Regions from separate parts of the Oribacterium sp. HCP3S3_B9 genome, predicted to be linked through region 2. Evidence: predicted binding sites of a transcription regulator. Region 2 holds the regulator's gene; the other holds the start of a gene.

Region 1 (12,441 bases), on a different contig from region 2:
AACGTATGCGATCTCATCGGTCGGTCCGGGTGACCGCTACATACAGGCAGAGGTGGACGCGCTCCTCGAGCGGGAGGGTATCCACCGGGATCAGCATCTCGACTATACGGCTGCGATGCTCGACGAGGACTATCATGTCATCGCGACTGGCAGCCTGTTCGGAAACACCCTCCGTTGTATGGCGGTGAGCTCCGATCACCAGGGCGAGTCCCTCATGAACGCGATCGTTTCCCATCTCGTCGAGGTGCAGTACAGCCGTGGAAACTACCATCTCTTCCTGTATACGAAGTGTGATTCCGCGCGCTTCTTCGGAAACCTCGGCTTCTATGAGATCACGCGCGTGCCGGAGGAGAACATCGTCTTCATGGAGAATAAGCGGACCGGCTTCCGGGATTACCTCGCGGCGCTTCAGCGGGAGACGCAGCAGGTGGAGATCACCGCCCGGGATGAGGCCAATGCAGGCGAGCCGGATCCGTCGCACCCGGCCGAAGCCGTTGTGCTCCCGGGAGGGTCATGTGCAGTCGGCCCTGCAGCATTGAACCAGAGCGGACGTGTCGGGGCGATCGTCATGAACGCGAATCCGTTTACCCTCGGGCACCGCTACCTCGTCGAGCAGGCGCGGACGGCCTGTGGGGTCCTGCATCTGTTTATGGTGTCGGAGGATGTGAGCCTCGTACCGTTTTCCGTGCGGAAGAAGCTGATAATTGAAGGAACGAAGGATATCCCGGGCATCGTTTACCATGAAGCCGGCTCATATATCATCAGCTCCGCGACCTTTCCGGCGTACTTCCAGAAGGGAGACAACGCGGTGATCCGAAGCCAGGCGGGCATCGATGCACAGATTTTCACACAGATCGCGGCGGCGCTCGGCATCACGGATCGCTTCGTCGGGGATGAACCGACGTCGGTGGTGACGGGCATCTATAATGAAATCCTGTCGACGGCGCTGCCGGAGGCCGGCGTGGCGTGTCACATCATCCCGCGGAAGGAAGCGGACGGAAAGGCCATTTCAGCCTCCACGGTACGGAGCTGCATCCATGATGGACGGCTCGAGGAGATCCGCGGCCTCGTGCCGGAAACGACCTACCGCTACTTCACATCGCCGGAAGCAGCACCCGTGATCGGGCGGATCCGGGCAGCAGAAGAGGTCGTACATTACTGATTGGTTTCGAAAATGGCAGCAGTTCAGACCGGCGGACCCGGAGGGACAGTCTCGAAGTACTGTGCCTCCGGGTCCGCCCTCCGGCCTCCTCGATCTGAACAGTTACGGAAAAACAGTGGAGAATAGGCCGGAAACCTAAGAAATGCTTGCATTGCTGATGTATTTATATTAAAATACATCAGTATTTTGTGAGCTTGGCGCATCCGAAGGGACGTTGATTCGGGCCTGAAAGTACGATTAGAATATAAAAACTTCATGTTTCCAGAATAGAGATATTTTGGTTTTTCATTTTAGGAGGATTTTATGGTATCAGCAGGTGATTTCAGAAACGGTGTCACACTTGAGATTGATGGTCAGGTTGTTCAGATCGTCGAGTTCCAGCATGTAAAGCCTGGTAAGGGCGCAGCTTTCGTAAGAACGAAGCTTAGAAACGTTATCAACGGTGGTGTAATCGAGCGTACATTCCGTCCGACCGAGAAGTTCCCGCCAGCACACATCGACCGTCAGGATATGCAGTATCTCTACGATGATGGTGACATGTACAACTTCATGAACCCGGAGACCTTCGAGCAGATTTCCCTTTCCCACGAGCAGATTTCAGATGAGATGAAGTTCGTAAAGGAGAACGAGACCGTTCGTGTAGACTCCTACCAGGGTAAGGTATTCGCTGTTGAGCCGCCTCTGAAGGTTACCCTCGAGGTTACCCACACGGAGCCGGGCGTAAAGGGCAACACCGCAACCGGTGCTCAGAAGCCGGCAACCCTTGAGACCGGTGCAGAGATCATGGTTCCGCTGTTCATCAACATCGGTGATAAGGTTATCGTATCTACCCAGACCGGTGAGTACGAGTCCCGCGGCTGATATCTGCGTGATCAGAACATATACGGAGCGATCCGTTTGTGAGAAGGTTTCCCAAACGGGAAGCCTTCTTTTTTTCGAGTTTATGGGGTCAGACCCCCTTACGAAATTCTTAAGAAACCGTCGATTCATGGGAGGCCGCGTCTCTCATGGCATAGTTAAAGGAGTATTGATTTGACTACGATTCTGAATGTTATCACCGACGCCGTGCGGACTGCGTTTGTGCTGGCCGGCTATGACGCAGAGCTCGGCCGCGTGTCGATTTCCAACCGTCCGGACCTCTGTGAGTACCAGTCGAACGGAGCGATGGCCGGTGCGAAGCAGTATCATAAGAAGCCGATGGATATCGCAGGCGAGGTGGTGGAGAAGCTGAAGACCATGCAGCAGGGCGATATCGTGATGTTCTCCGAGGTGTCTGCGGTGATGCCGGGCTTCATCAACCTGAACGTGTCCGAGGAGCTCACCACGAAGTATCTGAACGAGATGAACTTCCATGAGGACCTCGGTCTCGATGCCCATGAGGGAAAGAAGATCATCATCGACTACGGCGGAGCCAATGTGGCGAAGCCGCTCCATGTCGGCCACCTTCGTTCGGCCGTCATCGGTGAGGCGATCAAGCGGATGGCGATTCAGCAGGGCAATGATGTCATCGGTGACGTACATCTCGGTGACTGGGGTCTTCAGATGGGCCTCATCATCACGGAGCTCGAGGACCGCGGACAGCTCGATGCAGATCTCGAGATCTCCCAGCTGGAGGAGATCTATCCGTTCGCCTCTGCAAAGGCGAAGGCGAAGTATGAGGATGGCCCGCATAAGGGTGAGCTGATCAACCCGGAGTATGCCGAGCGTGCACATCAGGCGACGCTGAAGCTGCAGAATGGTGATCCGACCTACCGTGCGGTATGGAATAAAATCATGAAGGTTTCCATCGCGGATCTGAAGAAGAACTATGGAAACCTCGACGTTCACTTCGACCTCTGGAAGGGTGAGAGTGATGCGCAGCAGTACATTCCTGGTCTGATTCAGGAACTGATTGATAAAGGACTTGCGTATGAGTCCCAGGGCGCGCTGGTGGTGGATGTCGCGGAGGAGAGCGATGCGAAGGAGATTCCGCCATGCATGATCCGTAAGTCGGACGGTGCGGCACTGTATGCGACCTCTGACCTCGGCACCATCGTCGAGCGTGAGAAGCTGTATCATCCGGATGAGTACATCTACATCGCGGACAGCCGACAGTCTCTTCACTATACCCAGTTCTTCCGTGTGGCACGGAAGGCAGGCCTCGTACGTTCGGAGGAGGAGCTTCGCTTCATCGGCTTCGGTACGATGAACGGCAAGGACGGAAAGCCGTTTAAGACCCGCGAGGGTGGTGTGCTCCGTCTCGAGAAGCTGATCCAGGAGACGAATGAAAAGGTCCTCGAGCGTGTACGCGCATCCCGTGGTGAGGAGCTCAGCGAGGAGGAGGCAGCCGCCATCGCCGTTCGTGTCGGTCTCGCCGCACTGAAGTACGGTGATCTCTCGAATCAGGCGACGAAGGATTACATCTTCGACATCGATAAATTCACGTCCTTCGAGGGCAACACCGGTCCATACATCCTCTACACCATCGTACGGATCAACTCGATCCTTCGGAAGTTCATGCAGGAGCGTGGCGTAAGCGATGACGTGCATGTAAAGGATTATGTGAAGGCCCATGCGACCGACTTCCAGATCCTGCCGATGAAGGAGAAGTCTGCTCATGATGTACAGATGCTGCTGACCCGTTACCAGGATGAGATCAATGGTGCATGGAAGGACCTCGCGCCGCACCGCATCTGTTCCTATATCTATGCACTGGCGAACAACTTCAACAGTCTCTACCATGATGTGAAGTTCCTGAGCCTGCCGGAGAAGGAAAAGGAGAGCTGCATGGCGCTTCTGATGCTGACCTTCCGTGTACTGAGCACCTGCATCCATATACTGGGATTCGGTGCACCAGAGCGGATGTAATCGAGAATAAAGGAGAAGACAGAATATGAAATATTTCATTGCAAGTGATATCCACGGCTCTGCATACTGGTGCCGCAGGACCCTGGAGAAGTTCGAGAAGAGCGGCGCAGAGCGCCTGATCCTCCTCGGAGACATCCTCTATCACGGACCACGTAACGACCTTCCGCAGGAGTATGCACCGAAGGAGGTCATCGCGATGCTGAATCCGCTGAAGGACAGAATCTGGGCGGTACGTGGCAACTGTGAGGCGGAGGTCGATCAGATGGTGCTGCAGTTCCCGGTGATGGCGGATTATGCGATCCTCGCACTGAACGGTCATACGATTTTTGCGACCCATGGGCATCTTTTCGATGAGACGAAGCTTCCGCCACTGATGGCGGGCGATGCACTGCTGCATGGCCATACCCATCTTCTGAAGGCGGAGAAGCTGACGGCAGAGGATGGACGTACGTTCTTCCATCTGAATCCGGGCAGCACCTCCCTTCCGAAGGGTGGAAACCCGAATACCTATGCCATCCTCGATGAGGATATGTTCACGGTATATGACTTCGATGACCACACGATCGCCTCGATTTCACTGAATGCGTAAACGACATATTGACGAGATGTTTTATCGTACCCTTCGGCATATTCACGGCTGAAGGGTATTTTTTTAAGCCGAAGAAGTAGAATTTTGTCATATTCTGCGAGCTTATTGATAATTAATCTACAATCTGTTAAGATAAAAAAGGTTTTGGTTGTGCATAGTAAACAAAATGCACAACGTAATCGAATGGTTGGTATCATTATGCCAGCACAGGAAGAATGGGTCTTTCTGCCAGGGCATTCATATTATTTTAAAGGAGTAGAATTATGGCTGTGAATCGTTTCGTCTTAAATGGTATTTCTTATCATGGACATGGTGCAATCAAGGAGATCCCGGGTCTCATCAAGGCAAGAGGCTATCATAAGGCTTTCGTTGCATCCGATCCTGACCTCGTAAAGTTCGGCGTAACAGCCAAGGTGACGGATCTTCTGAAGGAGAACGGCATCGACTTCTTCCTGTATGATGACATCAAGCCGAACCCAACCATCGAGAACATCCAGCACGGTGTAGAGGCATACAAGTCCTGCGGCGCAGACTGCATGATCACCATCGGTGGTGGCTCTTCCATGGATACCGGTAAGGGCATCGGTATCGTCATCAACAACCCGGAGTTTGCAGATATCCGTTCGCTCGAGGGTGTCGCACCGACCAAGCATCGTACCGTATTCACCATCGCCGTTCCGACAACCGGTGGCACCGGCGCAGAGTCCACCATCAACTATGTCGTAACCGATGTTGAGAAGAAGAGAAAGTTCGTCTGCGTCGATGCAAACGATATCCCGGATATCGCCGTCGTTGATCCGGATATGATGTCCTCCATGCCGAAGGGCCTCACGGCTTCGACCGGTATGGACGCGCTGACACATGCGATCGAAGGCTACACCACCAAGGGTGCATGGGAGCTCGCAGATGTACTCGACCTCGAGGCCATCAAGCTCATCGCAAAGAACCTTCGTAAGGCTGTAACGAACGATCCGGATGGACGTGAAGGTATGGCACTTGCACAGTATGTAACCGCGATGGCATACTCGAACGTAGGCCTCGGTATCGCACACTCCATGGCACATACCCTCGGCGCGGTTTATGACACACCGCACGGTGTTGCATGTGCGATGATGCTTCCGATCGTGATGGAGTTCAACCAGGAGTACACTGGCGAGAAGTTCAAGGCCATCGCAGAGGCCTTTGGTATCGACACGACCGGTATGGATGCAGCGACCTATCGTAAGGCGGCCATCGATGCCGTGAAGCAGCTCTCTGTAGATGTTGGCATCCCGACGAAGCTGGAGGCACTCAAGGAAGAGGATCTTCCGTTCCTGTGTGAGTCCGCTGCCGCTGATGCATGTGCACCTGGTAACCCGAGAGAGGCAAGCATCGCTGACTTCGAAGCTATGTTCAGAAAGTTAATGTAAATATTCCCCCCGGAGTTTTCTCCGGGGGCTTTTTTGTGCTACCATAGGCATCAGAGTTTATCAGAAAGAAAAGGCCAGATGATGATGAAAAAAGCATGGAAATACAGGATGATCCCGGTAGCCCTGATGCTGCTCCTGTCCGGATGTGGACACTTTACGGAGCTTGTGGAGCATGTCGCGTCGAAGCAGGAGACGACGGCGGAAGAAACGCAGGCGATCCTGGAAACGACCATCCCGGCGGAACAGGTCGTGGAGCCGGCAGATTCAGATGCGATGCGGATCGAGCTTTCCCAGGGGGCAGCAGCCCTCGGCTTCGCGCATCTCATGGAGGAGTCCGAGCTGGGTGCGACACAGGGAGACTACCATTTCGATTTGAAGAGCAGTGAAGCAGAGGTCCTGTCGGACTTCATCACCGGAGCGGCGGATGTCGCGGTCCTTTCACCGGAAAGTGCAGCACGGGCCTACCATGATGCGAAGGACGGTGCGGTCATCGTCAATATCAATGCAGGCAACGAGCTGTACTGCATCACCGGCAACAGCGAACTGAAGAGCTTTCAGGGACTGAAGGGACAGACCGTACTGAGCGTCGGACAGGGCGAGCAGCCGGAGTATGTGCTTCGGTACCTGAAGAGTCAATATGGCACGCAGTTCGATGTACAGTATACGAGCATCGAGGACATCACGGCGCAGCTTACGGCGGATCCGTCGAAGGCCGCCATCGTCGCAGAGCCGGATGCCTCGAGCCTTCTGGCCGGCGTGCCGGGTACCGTGCGTGCGTTTTCACTGAAGGACAGCTGGGAGAATGTCACCGCGACTGGCAGCCTGATCTCCAGTGTGACCCTCGTACACCGGAATGACTATGAGAATAAGCGCTCATCTGTAGATCATCTTCTTCGAGAGACCGCGATGTCGATCGTAAAGGCGGAGCGGGCTGCAAATCAGACGGCGAAGCTCGCCGGAAAGTTCGGTATCACACAGGCTGCGGTCGTTCCGCTGGCCCTCCCGTATGCGAATCTCAAGTGCATCACCGGTGACCAGATGAAGAGTCAGATCGGTGCCTACCTCATCGCCATCGCGGAGGCTGATTCGGCAGCCATCGGCCGCAGTATCCCAGGTGAAGACTTCTACTATGGATATGTTGTGACGGAGCCGGAGGAAAGCAGTTCCGTGAGTCGATACGATGATGCGGCATCCTATGGAAATGATTCAGAAGACGAAGATGAGGACGAGTACGAGAATACCGAATCGAAGAAGCGTGAGGACACAGATACAGAGCAGGATCAGAAGCAGGATGACATAAAGCGCGAAAATCATACAAAACGCGAAAACGAAACAGAAGAGGAGAGCGAGAAGAAAAAGAACGACGAAACGAAGGCGGAAAGCGAGAAGAAGGAAACGGAAAAGAAGCACGAAACCGAAAAGCACGTGGAGATCGAAGAGCCGCAGAAGCCGGCAGAAACCGCCGCTTCTCCTGCACCTAAGCCAGCCGCACCGGCCGGCCCGGATCCGTCCGCCGCACCCGCCGGCCCGGGCAGCCAGGCCCCGTCAGATGAGCTCCTCCCGGGAGGACCACTAGGCTGATGGATGCAACCTGGTCGCTGTGAAGCAAGGAGCCCCGGAGGGCAGTCACCGGAAACCATACGTAGAGGTCGTGAAGAATCAAAATCCCATCCCTTAGAAGTACTTGGAGTAATTTTTCCTTAGCACCCTCTGCAACGCTGAGTTTTCATGAAGAAAACTCAGTGATTGCAGAGGGCCTAGTACTTCTTAGGGATGGGATTTTAGAGTCTTCCGAACTCTGAGTACTGTGTTTCAGGTGACTGCCCTCCGGGGCTCCTTGCGTGGCATGCGACAGAGAAATTCCTATTGACAGCATATACCCCTAAGGGGTATATTGGTGTCGGCTAAATATACGGGGTGGGGGTATATCCCTACCGTGACTTGTACACAGAAAGAGGCATCTATGAAACAGTATATCGTGACCGGTATGAGCTGTGCAGCCTGCCAGGCGCGTGTCGAGAAGGCCGCGCGGGCAGTGCCGGGGGTGCGGGAGGCGACGGTCTCTCTGCTGACCAATACCCTCGCCGTCGAGGGCGATGCGGCACCGGAGGACATCATAAAGGCCGTGGTGAACGCGGGCTATGGCGCCAGCGAGAAGGGCGGGCATCCAGATGGAGGCATCCGCCCGAGAAGTAAACAGGATGTGGGGATGCAGGGGGCAGCCTGCTCCGCTGCGGGCTGCGGTCTCGATCCGATGGCGGCAGAGGAAGAGGCCCTGCGGGATCATGAGACGCCGAAGCTGAAGAAGCGTCTCCTTCAGTCCGTTCTGCTGCTCGCCGTGCTGATGTACTTCAGCATGGGCCATAATATGGCGGGCTGGCCGCTTCCGACTGTTTTTGAAAATCCGGTAAATGGTGCCATCGTACAGATGCTGCTCGCGCTCACCGTCATGTATATCAACCGGAAATTCTTCGTCGGTGGCTTCCGCTCGCTCCTTTACCGGGCGCCGAACATGGATGCCCTCGTCGCACTGGGCTCGAGTGCTGCTTTTCTGTATTCGCTGGTGGAGCTCTTTCTGATGAGCCTTGCGTTGGCGGGCGGACAGATGGAGACCGTGCATCACCTGCACCACAATCTGTATTTCGAAACCGCGGCGATGATTCCGGCGCTGATCACGGTCGGAAAAATGCTGGAAGCGATGTCGAAGGGACGGACGACGGATGCGCTTCGAAGTCTCATGAAGCTGGCACCGAAAACCGCGGTGCTGCTGCGGGATGGGAAGGAAGTGACGGTGCCGATCGCAGAGGTGCAGTCCGGGGATATCTTCGTGGTACGTCCGGGCGAGAGCATCCCGGTCGATGGCGTCATCCTCGAGGGCAGCAGTGCGGTCAATGAAGCCGCCCTCACCGGTGAGAGCATCCCGGTGGATAAGACCGTCGGTGATCCTGTATCCGCGGCGACCATCAACACGGATGGCTTCCTGAAGCTGCGGGCGACGCGTGTCGGAGAGGACACGACGCTCAGCCAGATCATCCGGATGGTGTCGGACGCAGCTGCGACGAAGGCACCGATCTCCCGGATCGCGGATCAGGTGGCCGGTATCTTCGTGCCGGCCGTGATCCTCGTTTCGCTGCTGACCTTCATCGCCTGGATGCTGGCCGGGAAGGGTGTGGAATTTGCGATTCCGCGAGCCGTCGCCGTGCTGGTGGTGTCCTGCCCGTGCGCGCTCGGCCTGGCGACACCGGTGGCCATCATGGTCGGCAGTGGACAGGGTGCACGAAACGGCATCCTGTTCAAGACGGCAGCGGCGCAGGAGCAGGCCGGTCGCATCGAGATCGTCGCGCTGGATAAAACCGGTACCATTACGTCGGGGCAGCCGGTGGTGACGGATGTTCTTCCGGCCGCCGGGGTATCGGCGGAAACGCTCCTGCAGCTGGCCCTCGACCTCGAGCAGTACTCCGAGCATCCACTGGCAGGTGCCATCGTGCGCTACGCGGAGACGCAGGCCATGACCCCACGCGTGGTGACGGAGTTCTCCGCATTGCCCGGCAACGGACTGCACGCGATGCAGGATGCGGCGGAGCTTTGCGGAGGTTCCTATACGTATATGAAGAAGCGCTTCAGTGTCACGGACGGGATGGAGCAGCAGTATGAGGCCCTCGCGGAGCAGGGAAAGACCCCGCTTTTCTTCGTGCGTGACGGGCATCCGGTGGGGATCATCGCGGTCGCGGACGCCATCAAGGAGGATTCCGCGCAGGCCATCGCAGAACTTCAGCATATGGGCATTGACGTCTATATGATCACGGGCGATAATGAAAAAACGGCGCGGGCCATCGCGCAGCAGGCTGGTGTCACACATGTCATCGCTGGTGTCCTGCCGGATGGAAAGGAAGCGGTGATCCGTCGACTGAAGACCGAGGGGCGTGTCGCGATGGTCGGAGACGGCATCAACGATGCGCCGGCCCTCACCCGCGCGGATCTCGGCATCGCGATCGGTGCCGGTGCAGATGTCGCGATCGATGCGGCGGATGTGGTACTGATGAAGAACCGGCTCACGGATGTGTCGGCGGCGATCCGTCTCGGGCGGGCGACCCTTCGGAACATCCATGAAAACCTGTTCTGGGCCTTCTTCTATAACGTGATCTGTATCCCGCTGGCGGCCGGCTTCTACACGGCTGTGCTGGGACTCGGATTCGAGATGAGCCCGATGGTCGGCGCGGCGGCGATGAGCCTGTCGAGCTTCACCGTATGTATGAATGCGTTGCGTCTCAACCTCTGTAAGGTACATGACGCTTCACAGGATAGAAAAATCAGAAAGAGAACGAAAAAGGAGAGTAAAAAGATGACAGAGACTGTAAATATCAAGGGTATGATGTGTGGACACTGTGAGGCCAGCGTAAAGAAGGCTCTCGAGAAGCTGGATGGTGTCGAGGAGGCCGTGGTTTCCCACACCAGTGGTACCGCAGAGCTGAAGCTGAGTGCGCCGGTTGACGATGCGGCGATTCAGAAGGCGATCGAGGCCCTCGATTTCGAGTTCGTATCGATCGTAAAGTAAACGCTGTGCCGCATGGGGCGGAGGACAATGCAGACGAGCGGGAGGGTAGTTGCCGCCCCGGGCGATGACGTTGGCCTCTGCTCTGTGTATGGCTGTCGAAAGCTTGTGGAAAGAGGAGGTGGAAACATGGCATGCTGCTGTGGACAGGATGAAAGCGGAAGACAGAAGCATAAGCCGCGGACGCCGGAGCAGGTGAAGTCGCTGGTGACGCGCCTGAACCGCATCGACGGGCAGATCCTCGGCATCAAAAAAATGATCGAGGAAAATCGGTACTGTCCGGATGTTCTGATGCAGGTCAGCGCCGTGCAGTCCTCGCTGAATTCCTTTAATAAGGAGCTGCTCGCGACGCATATCAAAACCTGCGTCGTCGATGACATCCGGGAGGGGAAGGAGGAAGCGGTGGACGAGCTCTGCGAGCTGCTGAAGAAAACGATGAAGTAGGCCCACGAGAGCGTCCGCTGGTGCCTGGGCCACCGGTACATTTGATGGCGTCGGCTCTGTGCATGTGACATAAGGATAGCGTGATTAGCAGTCTTTTGAAAAGACTGCTAATTTTTTGCTTCGTTCACATAGTTAACACATTTCTGCTTTATATTTAGGAGCATCAGATGGAGGAAAGGTATCCTCTGTCACATGAAAGGATGAATCTTATGGGAAATATAGTACAGATCTTCCAGCGGCATCGGCTGAAAAGGCAGATGACGCTCGCAAATGGAAACAACGGCCAAAACCATCCAGAGGACGATCATGGTTTCGGTAATTTCAATGATTTCTTTAACCAGTTCACGAACGGTCAGAACGGCGCGAATGGTGGAAATCATGGGAACAACGGAAATAACAGCTATCAACCGAAGAATAAAAAGCCGCTGATTTTCTATTATTTCATCGCGCTTCTCATCATCCTGCTGCTGAATACCTTCGTATTTCCGTCGCTCCTGACACGGTCGATCCGGCAGACGAGCTATACGGAGTTCATGAACGCCGTGAACAACCAGGCCATCACGAAGGTGAATCTGAGTGATGATACCATCACATATGTCGCGACGGTAAACGGGGAGGATCTCACCTGCCAGACCGGCCGACTGAAGAACGAGTACACCGAGGCACAGGTACTGCAGGAGCTCTACCGGCAGGGTGTCAACTTCGATGAGACGATCCCAGTGGAGACCAGCCCGCTGCTGAATTTCCTGCTGACCTGGATCTTCCCGATTCTTCTGTTCTGGGCGCTCGGCAACTGGCTCAGCAAGCGCATGGCGAGCTCGCTCGGTGCGGGCGGCGGCTTCGGCGGTATGGGTGGCTTCGGCAAGTCGAACGCCCGTGAGTACGAGGCGAAGGACGGAAACAAGGTGACCTTTAAGGACGTCGCCGGCGAGGATGAAGCGAAGGAGCTTCTGTCCGAGATGGTCGACTACCTGAAGGAGCCGGATAAGTATACGAAGATCGGTGCGCATATCCCGAAGGGCGCGCTGCTCGTCGGCCCTCCTGGAACCGGTAAGACCCTGCTTGCGAAGGCCGTAGCCGGTGAGGCGAACGTACCGTTCTTCTCCATCGCCGGCTCCGAGTTCGTCGAGATGTTCGTCGGTATGGGTGCGGCGAAGGTACGTGACCTGTTCGAGCAGGCGAAGAAAAAGTCGCCATGTATCATCTTCATCGATGAGATCGATGCCATCGGTAAGAAGCGTGGCAACGGTGCGATGGGGGGCAATGATGAGCGTGAGCAGACCCTGAACCAGCTCCTGACGGAGATGGACGGTTTCGACAGCTCGAAGGCCATCATCATCCTGGCAGCGACGAACCAGCCGGATTCCCTGGATCCTGCACTGCTTCGTCCGGGCCGTTTCGACCGTCGTGTACCGGTCGAGCTTCCGGATTTCCAGGG
Region 2 (12,441 bases):
CGTCACAACGGCGCGCTCATCGCCTTCGAGTCCGGCGAGGCGGTTACCTATGGTCTCTTCCAGGCACAGGCGAGAGGAACGCTCTTCATCGGACCTGGCGAGAAGGTTTACGGCGGCATGGTCATCGGCCAGTCTCCGAAGTCCGAGGATATCGAGGTCAATGTCTGCAAGACGAAGCATCTGACCAACACCCGTACATCCTCTTCCGACGAAGCACTGAAGCTCGTTCCGAAGAAGATCATGTCTCTCGAGCAGTGCATCGACTACATCGATACCGACGAGCTCCTCGAGGTTACCCCGGAGAGCCTTCGTATCCGTAAGAAGATCCTCGATCCGGTCCTTCGTAAGAGAGCCGGCTTCGCACGGAAGCAGGGATAATTTTCATAGCCCCTGCGAGGGGGTATGATGTAGCGACGGAGACATTGGCCCAGGGCCAGTGAACAGATACTAAAGTGTAAGAGAAACCAAAGCAAAGACGGAGGTAGTTATGGCACTTTTCAGAGGCGCTGGAGTCGCGCTGGTGACTCCATTTCATGCAGATGGTTCTGTGAATTATGATAAGCTGGCAGAGCTCGTAGAGGAGCAGATCGCGGGTGGCACCGACGCCATCATCGCGTGTGGTACGACCGGTGAGGCAGCCACCATGTCCGAGGAGGAGCACATGGATGTGATTCGCTTCATCATCAAGGCGGTGAATCATCGTATTCCGGTTATCGCCGGAACCGGCAGCAACTGCACGGCGACCGCGATCGATCTGTCGAAGCAGTCAGAGGAAGCTGGCGCCGACGGTGTCCTTCTGGTGACCCCGTACTACAATAAGGCGACCCAGGGTGGTCTCATCCAGCATTACGAGGCCGTGGCAGGCGCGATCAGCCTCCCATGCATCCTGTACAATGTTCCATCCAGAACCGGCGTGACCATCCAGCCGGAGACGATGGCATACCTCTATCAGCATGTCGAGAACATCGTCGGTGTGAAGGACGCAACCGGCAACATCTCGATGATCACGAAGCTGATGTCACTGGTGGACGAGGATTTCCTTCTCTTCTCCGGTGATGATGATCAGATCGTTCCGCTCCTCAGCGTGGGCGCATCTGGTGTTATTTCCGTACTTTCGAACGTGGCACCACGTGAGACGCATGAGATCTGCCAGAAGTGGTTTGACGGCGACATCAAGGGCGCACGTGAGGCACAGTTTAAGGCATATCCGCTGATTAAGGCACTCTTCGCCGAGGTCAATCCGATCCCGGTCAAGGCGGCCCTGAATCTGATGGGTAAGAATGTCGGCTCCTTACGTCTCCCGATGACGGAGGCGACCGACAGCACCAAGGCACTCCTCAAGGATGAGATGACGAAGTACGGTATCCTTTAAGTGACTTCCTCGGCAGTGACCTTCGGTGAAGGCCGCTGCCTTTTTTAGTGGTATATGTGATGATGAAATCATGGTAGTGAGATGGTCTCGTGAAAGGGGTCTGACCCCATAAACTTTTGTTTAGATTCAGTTTAGAAAAATTTAATGGGGTCAGACCCCGTGAAATCCCGGGACTTCATGGATGACCGTGACGATATTGGAGAAAACAATGACCAGAATTCTTTTATTCGGCGCGATGGGCGCGATGGGCAGAAATGTAATCAACTGTGCGAAGGCGATGGAGGATGCGACGATCGTCGCGGGTGTCGACCGTGAGGATCACTTCGATGATCCGGCGATCGGCTTTCCGGTGTATGGCAGCTTCGATGCGGTGAAGGAGGACTTCGATGTGATCATCGATTTCTCCGTGGCACCGGCCATCGACGGTCTTCTCGACTATGTGGAGAAGAGTGGAAAGGCGCTCGTGCAGTGCACAACCGGTCTTTCAGCGGAGCAGATCGCACGTGTACAGAAGCTTGCGGAGAAGGCTCCGATCCTTCGCAGTGCGAATATGTCGATCGGCGTGAATCTGCTCCTGGAGCTCGTGAAGACTGCAGCCCAGAAGCTCTATGAGAAGGGCTTCGACATCGAGATCGTCGAGCAGCACCACCATCGCAAGATGGACGCCCCGTCCGGTACCGCACTGGCACTGGCAGATGCGGTCAACGAAGCACTCGATGACAGGCTGACCTATGTGTATGACCGTTCCCAGCGGAAGGCAGCCCGTCCGCACGAGGAGCTCGGTATCAGTGCCGTTCGTGGTGGCACACTGCCGGGGGTTCATGATATCATCTTTGCAGGCGAGGATGAGGTCATCACCTTCAACCACACTGCGTACTCGAGAGCGATCTTCGCAAACGGCGCACTCAATGCAGCCCTTTTCCTCCACGGAAAGGCAGCCGGCATGTACTCGATGCAGGATGTGCTCGCCTGAACGGGTCGGAACATTCAGGGAGGCAGAGGGGTCTGACCCCATAAACTTCAGTTTAGAATCTGTTTAGGAAAAATTAATGGGGTCAGACCCCATTAAAAAAGTATAAACTTCGGTCGTCAGCATTGCGCTCAGCGATGTTGCAATATAAAACATGCTTACGGTAAGGAGAAAAACATGGCGGAATACAATCGTTACACAAGCCCACTGACAGGACGTTATGCATCGAAGGAGATGCAGTACATTTTCTCACAGGACAACAAGTTCCGGACCTGGAGAAAGCTCTGGATCGCACTGGCAGAGACGGAGCATGAGCTGGGCCTCAACATCACGAAGGAGCAGATCGATGAGCTGAAGGCACATCAGGATGAGATCAATTATGAGGTGGCAGAGGCACGTGAGAAGGAAGTCCGTCACGATGTTATGAGCCATGTGTATGCGTACGGCGTACAGTGCCCGAACGCGAAGGGTATCATCCACCTCGGTGCGACCTCCTGCTATGTCGGCGACAACACCGATATCATCATCATGCGGGAGGGGCTCGAGCTCGTGCATAAGAAGCTCGTCAATGTCATCAACGAGCTCAGTAAGTTCGCAATGAAGTATAAGGATATGCCGACGCTCGCGTACACCCACTTCCAGCCTGCACAGCCGACAACCGTTGGTAAGCGTGCGACCCTGTGGCTGAACGAGCTCGTGCTCGACCTCGAGGATCTCGAGTATGTACTCGGCTCCCTGAAGCTGCTTGGCTCTAAGGGCACCACCGGCACCCAGGCGTCCTTCCTCGAGCTCTTCGACGGCGACCATGCGAAGTGCCGCCAGCTCGACCAGATGATCGCAGAGAAGATGGGCTTCACGTCCTGCTATCCGGTATCCGGTCAGACCTACAGCCGTAAGGTCGATTTCCGTGTTCTCAGCGTGCTCGCCGGCATCGCCCAGTCCGCGCATAAGTTCACGAACGACATCCGTATGCTCCAGCATATGAAGGAGGTCGAGGAGCCGTTCGAGAAGCACCAGATCGGTTCCAGTGCGATGGCCTACAAGCGGAACCCGATGCGTTCCGAGCGTATCGCCTCCCTCGCAGACTACGTGATCTCCGATCTCATGAATCCAATGCTGGTATCCTCCACGCAGTGGTTCGAGCGTACACTCGATGACTCCGCAAACAAGCGTCTGTCCGTACCGGAGGGCTTCCTCGCCATCGATGGTATCCTCGATCTCTACCTGAACGTCGTCGATGGTCTCGTGGTATACCCGAAGGTTATCCGCAAGCATCTCATGGCGGAGCTGCCATTCATGGCGACCGAGAACATCATGATGGATGCGGTAAAGGCTGGTGGCGATCGTCAGGAGCTGCATGAGAAGATCCGTCAGCTTAGCATGCAGGCTGGTAAGACCGTCAAGGAAGAGGGTAAGGACAACAACCTCCTCGAGCTGATCGCGGCAGATCCGAGCTTCCATCTCTCCCTCGAGGATCTCGAGGCCAGCATGCAGCCGGAGCGCTATGTCGGTCGTGCACCGAAGCAGACCGAGGAGTTCATCACCGAGGTGATCAACCCGATTCTCGAGAAGAACAAGGAGGTGCTTGGACTCACCGCTGAGATCAATGTCTGATCCCGTTACAACAGACCGTGCCCGGAGGGGCGGCAACAGAAACACAGTACTCCGAGCTCGGTAAAATCTAAGCCAGGAACCCTAAGCGGCACTAGGCCCTCTGCAATCACTGGGTTTTCTTTATGAAAACTCAGCGTTGCAGAGGGTGCTAAGGAAAAAGGCACCAAGTGCCGCTAAGGGAACCCGGCTTGATTTTACACGACCTCTCCGTATGGATTCTGTTGTCGGCCCTCCGGGCCTTTTTGATTTGTGACGTGGTGTGCAGTGAAGGGGGAAGTGTATGGAAAAGAGCAGTATCCTTCCATGGATCAATACAGAATATTCCTATCAGCTGGCGAAGCGGATGGAGCAGTTCCGCTCGCATCCGGAGCTCGGCTACCGGCCGGCAGGATCAAAGGCGGAGTTTGCGACCGGCGAGATACTGCGGGAGGAGATGGAGCGCATCGGTCTCCGGGACGTCCATAAGGATCAGATCTGCGTGGATGCCTGGGAGTTTCATAAGGCAGAGCTTGTATGGCGACGTGCAGATGGCAGTGTCGGGCTGCGGTCGCTGCTCGGTGGCTATCAGACCACGTTTCAGACCGACGGGCCGCAGGAATTCGGCCTCGTCTACGTCGGGAAGGGCACGGCAGCTGACTACGAGGGGAAGGATGTGAAGGGAAAGCTGGTCCTCGCGGATATCAATCAGCGCGACGAGTGGTGGATCAATTTCCCGGTCTACCAGGCCTATGTTCGTGGTGCCGCCGCGTTGATCGCTGTGCAGGAGGGCGGCTTCGCGGAGATCCAGGATGAAGCGCTGAACGCACAGGATATCGCGGGTCCGGCAGAGGCGGCCGCCTTTTCGATGTCACGCTCAGATGCCGCAGTGCTGAAGCAGGCACTCCGGGAGACACCGGAACTCCGGGTGACCCTCGACGCCGACAGCACCGTCACGGAAAAACAGCGCTCCTACAACATCGTCGGCACGATCCCGGGCGAGGATCCGACGCAGATGATCCTCCTGTCGGCCCACTATGACTCCTACTTCAGCGGCTTTCAGGATGACAATACGGCGGTGGCAATGATGTTCGGCATCGCGAAGGCACTGATCGACAGCGGCTACCGGCCGAAGAAGACCATCGTCATCGCGGCGCTGGCGGCGGAAGAGTGGGGCATCGTGAACACGAAGTATGACTGGTCGACCGGTGCCTACCAGCAGGTCTTTCAGGTCCGTCCGGAGTGGCAGGGCAGGGTCGTGGCTGACTTCAACTTCGAGCTTCCAGCGCACGCCCATGGACCGAAGGACGCCGTGCGCAGCGTCTATGAGTACGTGCACTTCCTCGAGCAGGCCGTCGCCGACATCCCGGTGGATCCCGCGGCGTATCCGGAGGGACTCGAGGTGCATGCGCCGATCCAGACCATGTCCGACGACTTCTCGATGGCCATCGCCGGCATCCCGTCCATGGTAAACGAGTTCACGGACAGCAGCTTCATGGAGACGCACTATCACTCGCAGTTCGATAACGAAGCCTATTATCATGAGCCGGTCTACCGTTTTCATCACCTCTTATACGGCACGCTGATTCAGAAATTCGACCAGCTGATCCTCCCGCCGATGGACTTTTCCGCACTGTTCGAAGCGATGAACAGAAGCATTGACCTGCGCTACGCCGGCCTCGTCGGCGAACTGGGCGCGGAGCTCGATGCCGTGACGAAGGAGGCGGCCGCCCTCGGGCATACCGTGTACCGCTGGATCGCGTCGGTCAATGCTTCCGGCGTGACACCATCACGCGCCGGGGAGTGCACGGAGATCCTGATGAAGGCATTCCGAAAGGCCCAGGACTCCTTCGTACGCCTCGACTGGCAGGATACCGTCCTCTTCCCACAGCAGGCGGTACGGCAGAACCTCACGCATATCAAGGACGCCATCCGCTGCCTCGAGGAGAGCGATGCCCGCGGTGCCCTCGATGCCATCTATGAAATCGATAACAACTGCTATGCCTTCCAGTTCGATGAGGAGGTATTTAACTACTTCACCGACTATGTCTTCTGCCAGCCGAAGGAGCGCCTCCAGTGGGGAGCCGGACGGATCGTGCATCATGAGAATCTGTACCAGCTGGTGCAGAAGCTGAAGCACAAGGCAGAAGCCGGCAGCGTGGATTTCGAGGAGGAGCTTCGCATCCTGAACCGCGTACGCAAGAACCAGGAAGAGTGCTATAAATCGGATCTCGAATACATGATACGGGAAACAAACAATATCATCCAGAGCCTGAAACAGATTTCAGCGATCGCTGATGGAAAGGAATGTTAAACAGGATTTACTATGGATAGTGACAAATTGTACCGCGTAAAAAAGGAAGATATCCCGAAGCTGGAGCGGCTGTTGACGGTCTGCTTCGCGAAGGATCCGCTGTACTGTAAGCTGATTCCGGACGAGGATACACGGAATCGTCTGCTGCCGGAGCTTTTTCACTGTGATCTAGAGGAGATGTTCGAGACCTGCGAAATCTTCGCAGACAGCCCGGAGCTGAATGGCATCCTGGTCGTATCCGACGAGTCGGAGCCGTATAATTTCTTCCGCTATTACCTGACCGAGCTTCGCGCGAATCTGAAGACCGACGAGTACCTCATCAAGGAGGACCCGAGCCTCCGGGCCTTCTGGAACTTCGTGCTCGGTAAGGACTATCTGAACGAGAAGTGGACCGACCAACTCCACCAGGAGGAGCGCATCCACATCATCTACCTCGCCGTCGATCCCGAGAAGCAGCATCATCACATCTCCTCGATCCTCATGGACGAGGCCATCGCCTACGCCGACGCACATCATCTCATGATGTCCCTCGAGACCCACAACGAGCATAACGTCGCCATGTACGAGCATTTCGGCTTCAAGCTTTACGGCGTGATGGAAAAGCACTTCGACCTCAAGCAGTACTGCCTCATCCGAGAGGTGCAGTAGAGGCCATCTTAAGAATTTCGTAAGGGGGTCTGACCCCATAAACTTTTGTTTAGATTCGGTTTATGAAAATTTAATGGGGTCAGACCCCATAAACTCGAGAGGTCAAGACCCCTTGAAATCAGGCCGTATTCCCGATATAATAACCTTGTCTGTGCGTAAGCACGATACAGGAGGTAGTGAGCATGGAGCTTAGACGAATACTCGCGATTCTCGCACTGGTCATCATCGCGTTTCTCCTCGTCGCCGTACTGTATTTCGCAGTGACCGGAGCGAACCAGTACCTTCTGGCCTGTTTATTCTGTCTGGTCGTCGTACCGGTGGTGATCTACATCTTCATCTGGTTCACGAAACTGACAAACAAAAAATAATGCAGGATGTTCTGGTCACGAATCTCTCACATACATCCGGGTGAGGACGCCCGAGATGGACTGTGTCAAAAAGGTGAAGAACATCCATAGTATCCATACACGGATGCTATCCTTAGGAGGATTCACATGGTAAGAGCAATCGTTGGAGCAAACTGGGGCGACGAGGGCAAGGGCAAGATCACCGATGTGCTTGCCGAGACCTCGGATATCGTTGTACGTTTCCAGGGTGGCGCAAATGCCGGCCATACCATCATCAACAATTATGGTCGTTTCTCACTCCACCTTATGCCGAGCGGCATATTCTATAATCACACCACATCCGTACTCGGAAATGGTGTGGCACTCGATATCGAGAGGTTCTGTGCAGAGCTGAAGTCCATCGTCGACGCCGGCGTTCCGACCCCGAAGATCCTGGTATCCAACCGTGCACAGGTTATGATGCCATATCACGTTCTGTTCGATACACTCGAGGAGGCGAGACTCGCCGGTAAGAGCTATGGCTCCACGAAGTCCGGCATCGCACCGTTCTTCTCTGACAAGTATGCGAAGATCGGTCTTCAGGTAAGCGAGCTCTTCGATGAGGAGGTCCTTCAGGATCGTCTGCACAAGGTCATCGAAATCAAGAATGCGATCCTGCGTGAGCTTTATCATGCACCGGAGATCAACTACGACGAGCTCCTCGAGGAGATGCATCGTCAGAGAGATATGATCGCACCGTATGTGACCGATACCTCGAAGTTCCTGCGTGAGGCACTGAAGGAAGGTAAGACCGTCCTGCTCGAGGGTCAGCTCGGTACCATGAAGGATCCGGATCACGGTATCTATCCGATGGTAACCTCCAGCTCCACACTCGCAGCCTATGGTGCCGTCGGTGCCGGTATCCCTCCATATGAGATCAAGGATATCGTCGCTGTAACGAAGGCATATTCCTCCGCAGTCGGTGCCGGTGATTTCGTTTCCGAGCTCTTCGGTGAGGAGGCAGATGAGCTTCGTAGAAGAGGTGGCGATAAGGGTGAGTTCGGTGCAACCACTGGACGTCCGAGAAGAGTCGGCTGGTATGATGCCGTCGCTTCGAAGTATGGTTGCCAGCTTCAGAGCGCGACCGAGGTCGCACTGACCGTCCTCGATGTACTCGGCTACCTGAAGGAGATCAAGGTCTGCGTAGGCTATGAGATCGATGGTAAGGTAACCACCGACTTCCCGGTTACACCGCTCCTTAACAAGGCAAAGCCGGTCTATGAGACCCTGCCGGGCTGGAACTGCGACATCCGCGGCATCAAGAACTATGACGAGCTTCCGGAGAACTGTAAGAACTACATCGACTTCATCGAGAAGCACATCGAGACCCCGATCACTATGGTTTCCAATGGTCCGGAGAGACACGAGATTCTGAAGAGAACCCCGAAGATCTGATCGCGTGACAAATACTAGTATAAACGAGGCGCCCATTGCATCACTGCAATGGGCGCCTCGTTTTTGTGGGTATAGATGAAGGGGTACGATGTCCTTCTCGCGGATGATTTCCACCTCGGTTTCGGTCATCATCGCCGCGCCCTGGAGAATCTTTTCGAAGCGTGTGCAGACGTTGTCGAGGTAAGCGCGGTTATAGGAACGCACGTAGAAGCTCGCCTCCGAATAGGCCGGCACGACATTGGCCGGTGTGCCGCCGCAGTTGGTGACTGTATAATGGATCTTCACGTCGGATGCGACGTGCTCACGTAAAAACTCAACGCCCTGGAAGGCGAGGATGAGGCCATCCAGCGCACTGCGACCCTTTTCCGGGCGGAGCGCAGCGTGCGCACTGGTGCCGTGGTAGATTACCTTATACTTCGAGTTCGCGAGCGACTTCACATCCACCTGCGTATTCGGACCGCCGTGCATCATGAAGGCCACGTCGAGATCGGTGAAATCGCAGCCGTTCCGGATCATCTGGATCTTACCGCTGATGCTTTCCTCGGCAGGGGTTCCGTAGACCGTGATGGTATAGGCCTGGTCCAGGTCTGCTTCTTTCAATGCCTTCGCCGCAGCGAGGATGGATGGACCCTGCAGATGATGACCGCAGGCGTGTCCGAGGCCTGGAAGCGCGTCATACTCACAGAGCAGTCCGATGTTCGGGCCGCCGTTCCTGTGGTGGAAGACGGCCTTAAATGCGGTCGGGACACCCGCAATGCCGGTTTCGACCTCGAAGCCTTCGCGCATAAGCCACTGTGTCAGAACGTCAAGGGCATGAAACTCCTCCATGCCGGTTTCCGGGTGATCGAAGATATCGTCGGCCATCGCGATCAGCTCTTCCCGAACGCCATCGATCGTTTGAAATAATCTTTCCTTCAAATTAAAAGCACCTCCGTTTTTTGATGAGCCCATTATACAGGGCAGCGGAAGTGCTTGTAAAATATAGAAAACAAAAGATTATTATTTATACTTATTTAACAATATAATTGTTAAGAATTCTACAACTTGCCTTTGACATCTATTTCACAGGATTGTATAATTTAGAACGAAATCTATGATTTTGTATGCAATATCTACAAAATCATATCACAGGAGAGCGTATTAACATGGCAAAGAAAGAAATATCACAGGCGGTTATCCAGAGACTTCCTAGATATTATCGATATCTCGAGGATCTCATGGATCAGGGGATCGAGCGCATTTCGTCGAACGAATTAAGTAAGCGGATGAAGCTCACGGCGTCGCAGATCCGTCAGGACCTCAATAACTTCGGCGGCTTCGGTCAGCAGGGCTACGGCTACAACATCCGAAATCTGCATGATGAGATCGCGAAGATCCTGAACATCGATGAGGAGCATGAGATGATCATCGTCGGAGCCGGTCACTTAGGACAGGCACTGGCGAACTATACAAATTTCCGAAAGCGCGGCTTCATCGTAAGAGCTATCTTCGATCAGGACCCGACGGTTATCGGTACCCGGGTAGGCGATGTTGAGGTGCTTCCGATGGAGAAGATCGATGAGGTCGTGAAGGCATCCAATGTCAAGATGGCAGCGGTCTGCATCCCGAAGACACCGGCCGTGAAGGTAGTCGAGCAGCTGATCGCCGACGGCGTCGTTGGTATCTGGAACTTCGCGCACGTCGATCTCGAGGTTCCGGATGATGTCGTCATCGAGAACGTGCATCTCTCCGAGTCGCTGATGCGTCTCAGCTACCGTATGGGTGAAGCCTACGGACGGAAAGAAGCGGAGGACGAGGCATAAGATGGTGATCGGTATCGGCACCGACATCCTGGAAATCAGCCGTATCGAGAGTACCCGGCGAACAGGCACGGAGACTCGTATTTTTACGGATCATGAGCGCCGGCAGGCATCTGGAAGAGATTCCATGCTTGCCGGTGATTTTGCATGTAAGGAGGCGGTCGCGAAGTGCTTCGGCACCGGCTTCCGCGGCTTCCGCCCGATCGACGTCGAGGTGCTCCGGGATGAACTCGGGAAACCCTATGTCGTGCTTCACGGCGCTGCCCGCACACTGTATGACGAGCTGGGCGGACGCTCGATTCAGGTCTCGATCTCCGACACGAAGGAGCTCGTCATCGCATTTGCCATACTGGAGGGCACAGATGGACACAGACAAGACGACCTATCTCAAGAAGATTCCGGCACGCCGGAGCGACAGTAATAAGGGAACCTACGGAAAGATCCTCGTGGCCGCCGGCTCGGAGGGCATGTGTGGTGCCGCTTACCTCGCCGGTCTCGCCGCCTATCGCAGCGGCGCCGGCCTCGTGCGCATCCTGACCCCTGCGTCGAACCGCCTCATCGTGCAGTCCCTGCTTCCGGAGGCGATCTTCACCGGCTACGATTCGGACAGTAATTTCCGGGTCCTGTCCGAGGCCAATGTCTCCTGGGCGGACATCCTCGTGCTGGGGCCAGGTCTCGGCACCGAGGCGCTGAGCGTGACGCTCGTTCGCGAGCTGCTGCAGGCCATCGCAGCGCAGTGTGATGCAACGCCGTCGAAATGGCTTGGGAAATTCCCGCTTCTGCTGATCGACGCAGACGGCCTCAATATCCTGAGCGTCCGTCCGGAGCTCATGCAGCTCGTCGACCAGATCGCACGGCAGATCCCGGTGGTCGTCACGCCACACCCGATGGAGATGGCGCGCCTCTCTGCGGTTTCGCTGCAGGAGATCCTTCAGTGCCCGGCCCACGCGGCGGAAGCATTGGCCGCGGCACATGGCACCATAACCGTGATGAAGGGCTCGGAAACCATCGTCCTGGATGCCGACGGACACGCCTTCCAGAACCTGGAGGCGAGCCCGGCCCTCAGTAAAGGCGGCTCCGGCGACGTCCTGTCCGGTGCCATCGCCGGCGTCTATGCCGTCCTGCGCGCCGACCGAATCGACGCACTGAACGAAGTCCCGCCAGAAGAACAGCGTACGCGTTGGCGCAGGATGGCCTTCGACGCAGCCGTCACCGGCGTCCTGCTCCATGCAGAAGCCGGACGACAGGCCGCAAATATCCACGGAACCCACGGCGTACTCGCCAGGGAAACGGCGGACATGCTCGGAATCGTGATGCATGCGTGAAGATGATTCCTGCGACCCGCCCGCCGTTCTAAGATGCAAACATGTCAGAAAAGCTTGATTCTACGCCGTTTTTACGTTATAGTACTAGAGTTTGATTTAAACATCGATCAATTTTATATATGTAATTGAGGAGAGTATTATGTCAGGACATTCCAAGTTTTCAAACATCCGTGCTAAGAAGGAAAAGAATGATGCCGCAAAGGGCAAAATTTTCACCATGATCGGCCATGAGCTCGCACTGGCTGTAAAGGCCGGTGGACCTGACCCAGCTAACAACTCCAAGCTCGCTGCTGTCATCGCGAAGGCAAAGGCAAACAACATGCCGAACGACACCATCAACAGCGGTATCAAGAAGGCAGCCGGATCCATGGATGCGGATAACTTCGAGGAGCTTCAGTACGAGGGCTACGGCCCGAATGGTGTAGCCATCATCGTCAAGGTTCTGACGGATAATAAGAACCGTGCTGCAGCGGATGTACGTTCCGCATTTACGAAGGGCCACGGCTCACTCGCAACGCAGGGTGCCGTTTCCTTCATGTTTGACGAGAAGGGCCAGATCATCCTCGACCGTGAGGCGATGGACGATATGGGTAAGGACTTCGACACACTGATGGATATGGCCATCGAGGCTGGTGCCGAGGA

The links. The regulator Rex, encoded in region 2, represses fermentation and respiration genes when NADH is low (regulators of the CRP and FNR family bind a similar motif). The targets are predictions, from matches to a motif close to ATTGTTAANTANTTAACAAT.
Region 1: a site for Rex is predicted at 4,703-4,722, ahead of fucO (lactaldehyde reductase). Genes of this name have one in related genera too.

Annotation. Positions count from the first base shown of each region.
Region 1 covers NZ_JBQHVY010000001.1:138,394-150,834, reverse strand. Annotated here, with positions in the region: gene ACTNC3_RS00670 ([citrate (pro-3S)-lyase] ligase) at 1-1,162, shown strand, start outside; gene efp (elongation factor P) at 1,466-2,023, shown strand; gene argS (arginine--tRNA ligase) at 2,195-4,009, shown strand; gene yfcE (phosphodiesterase) at 4,035-4,598, shown strand; gene fucO (lactaldehyde reductase) at 4,862-6,007, shown strand; gene ACTNC3_RS00645 (hypothetical protein) at 6,086-7,588, shown strand; gene ACTNC3_RS00640 (heavy metal translocating P-type ATPase) at 7,971-10,562, shown strand; gene ACTNC3_RS00635 (metal-sensing transcriptional repressor) at 10,689-11,003, shown strand; gene ftsH (ATP-dependent zinc metalloprotease FtsH) at 11,213-12,441, shown strand, end outside.
Region 2 covers NZ_JBQHVY010000002.1:215,399-227,839, reverse strand. Annotated here, with positions in the region: gene typA (translational GTPase TypA) at 1-378, shown strand, start outside; gene dapA (4-hydroxy-tetrahydrodipicolinate synthase) at 488-1,372, shown strand; gene dapB (4-hydroxy-tetrahydrodipicolinate reductase) at 1,581-2,345, shown strand; gene purB (adenylosuccinate lyase) at 2,520-3,956, shown strand; gene ACTNC3_RS02390 (M28 family peptidase) at 4,237-6,246, shown strand; gene ACTNC3_RS02385 (GNAT family N-acetyltransferase) at 6,259-6,894, shown strand; gene ACTNC3_RS02380 (phosphate ABC transporter substrate-binding protein) at 7,077-7,262, shown strand; gene ACTNC3_RS02375 (adenylosuccinate synthase) at 7,389-8,675, shown strand; partial or broken gene ACTNC3_RS02370 (M20/M25/M40 family metallo-hydrolase) at 8,817-9,503, opposite strand; gene ACTNC3_RS02365 (redox-sensing transcriptional repressor Rex) at 9,821-10,477, shown strand; gene acpS (holo-ACP synthase) at 10,479-10,895, shown strand; gene ACTNC3_RS02355 (NAD(P)H-hydrate dehydratase) at 10,837-11,799, shown strand; gene ACTNC3_RS02350 (YebC/PmpR family DNA-binding transcriptional regulator) at 11,939-12,441, shown strand, end outside.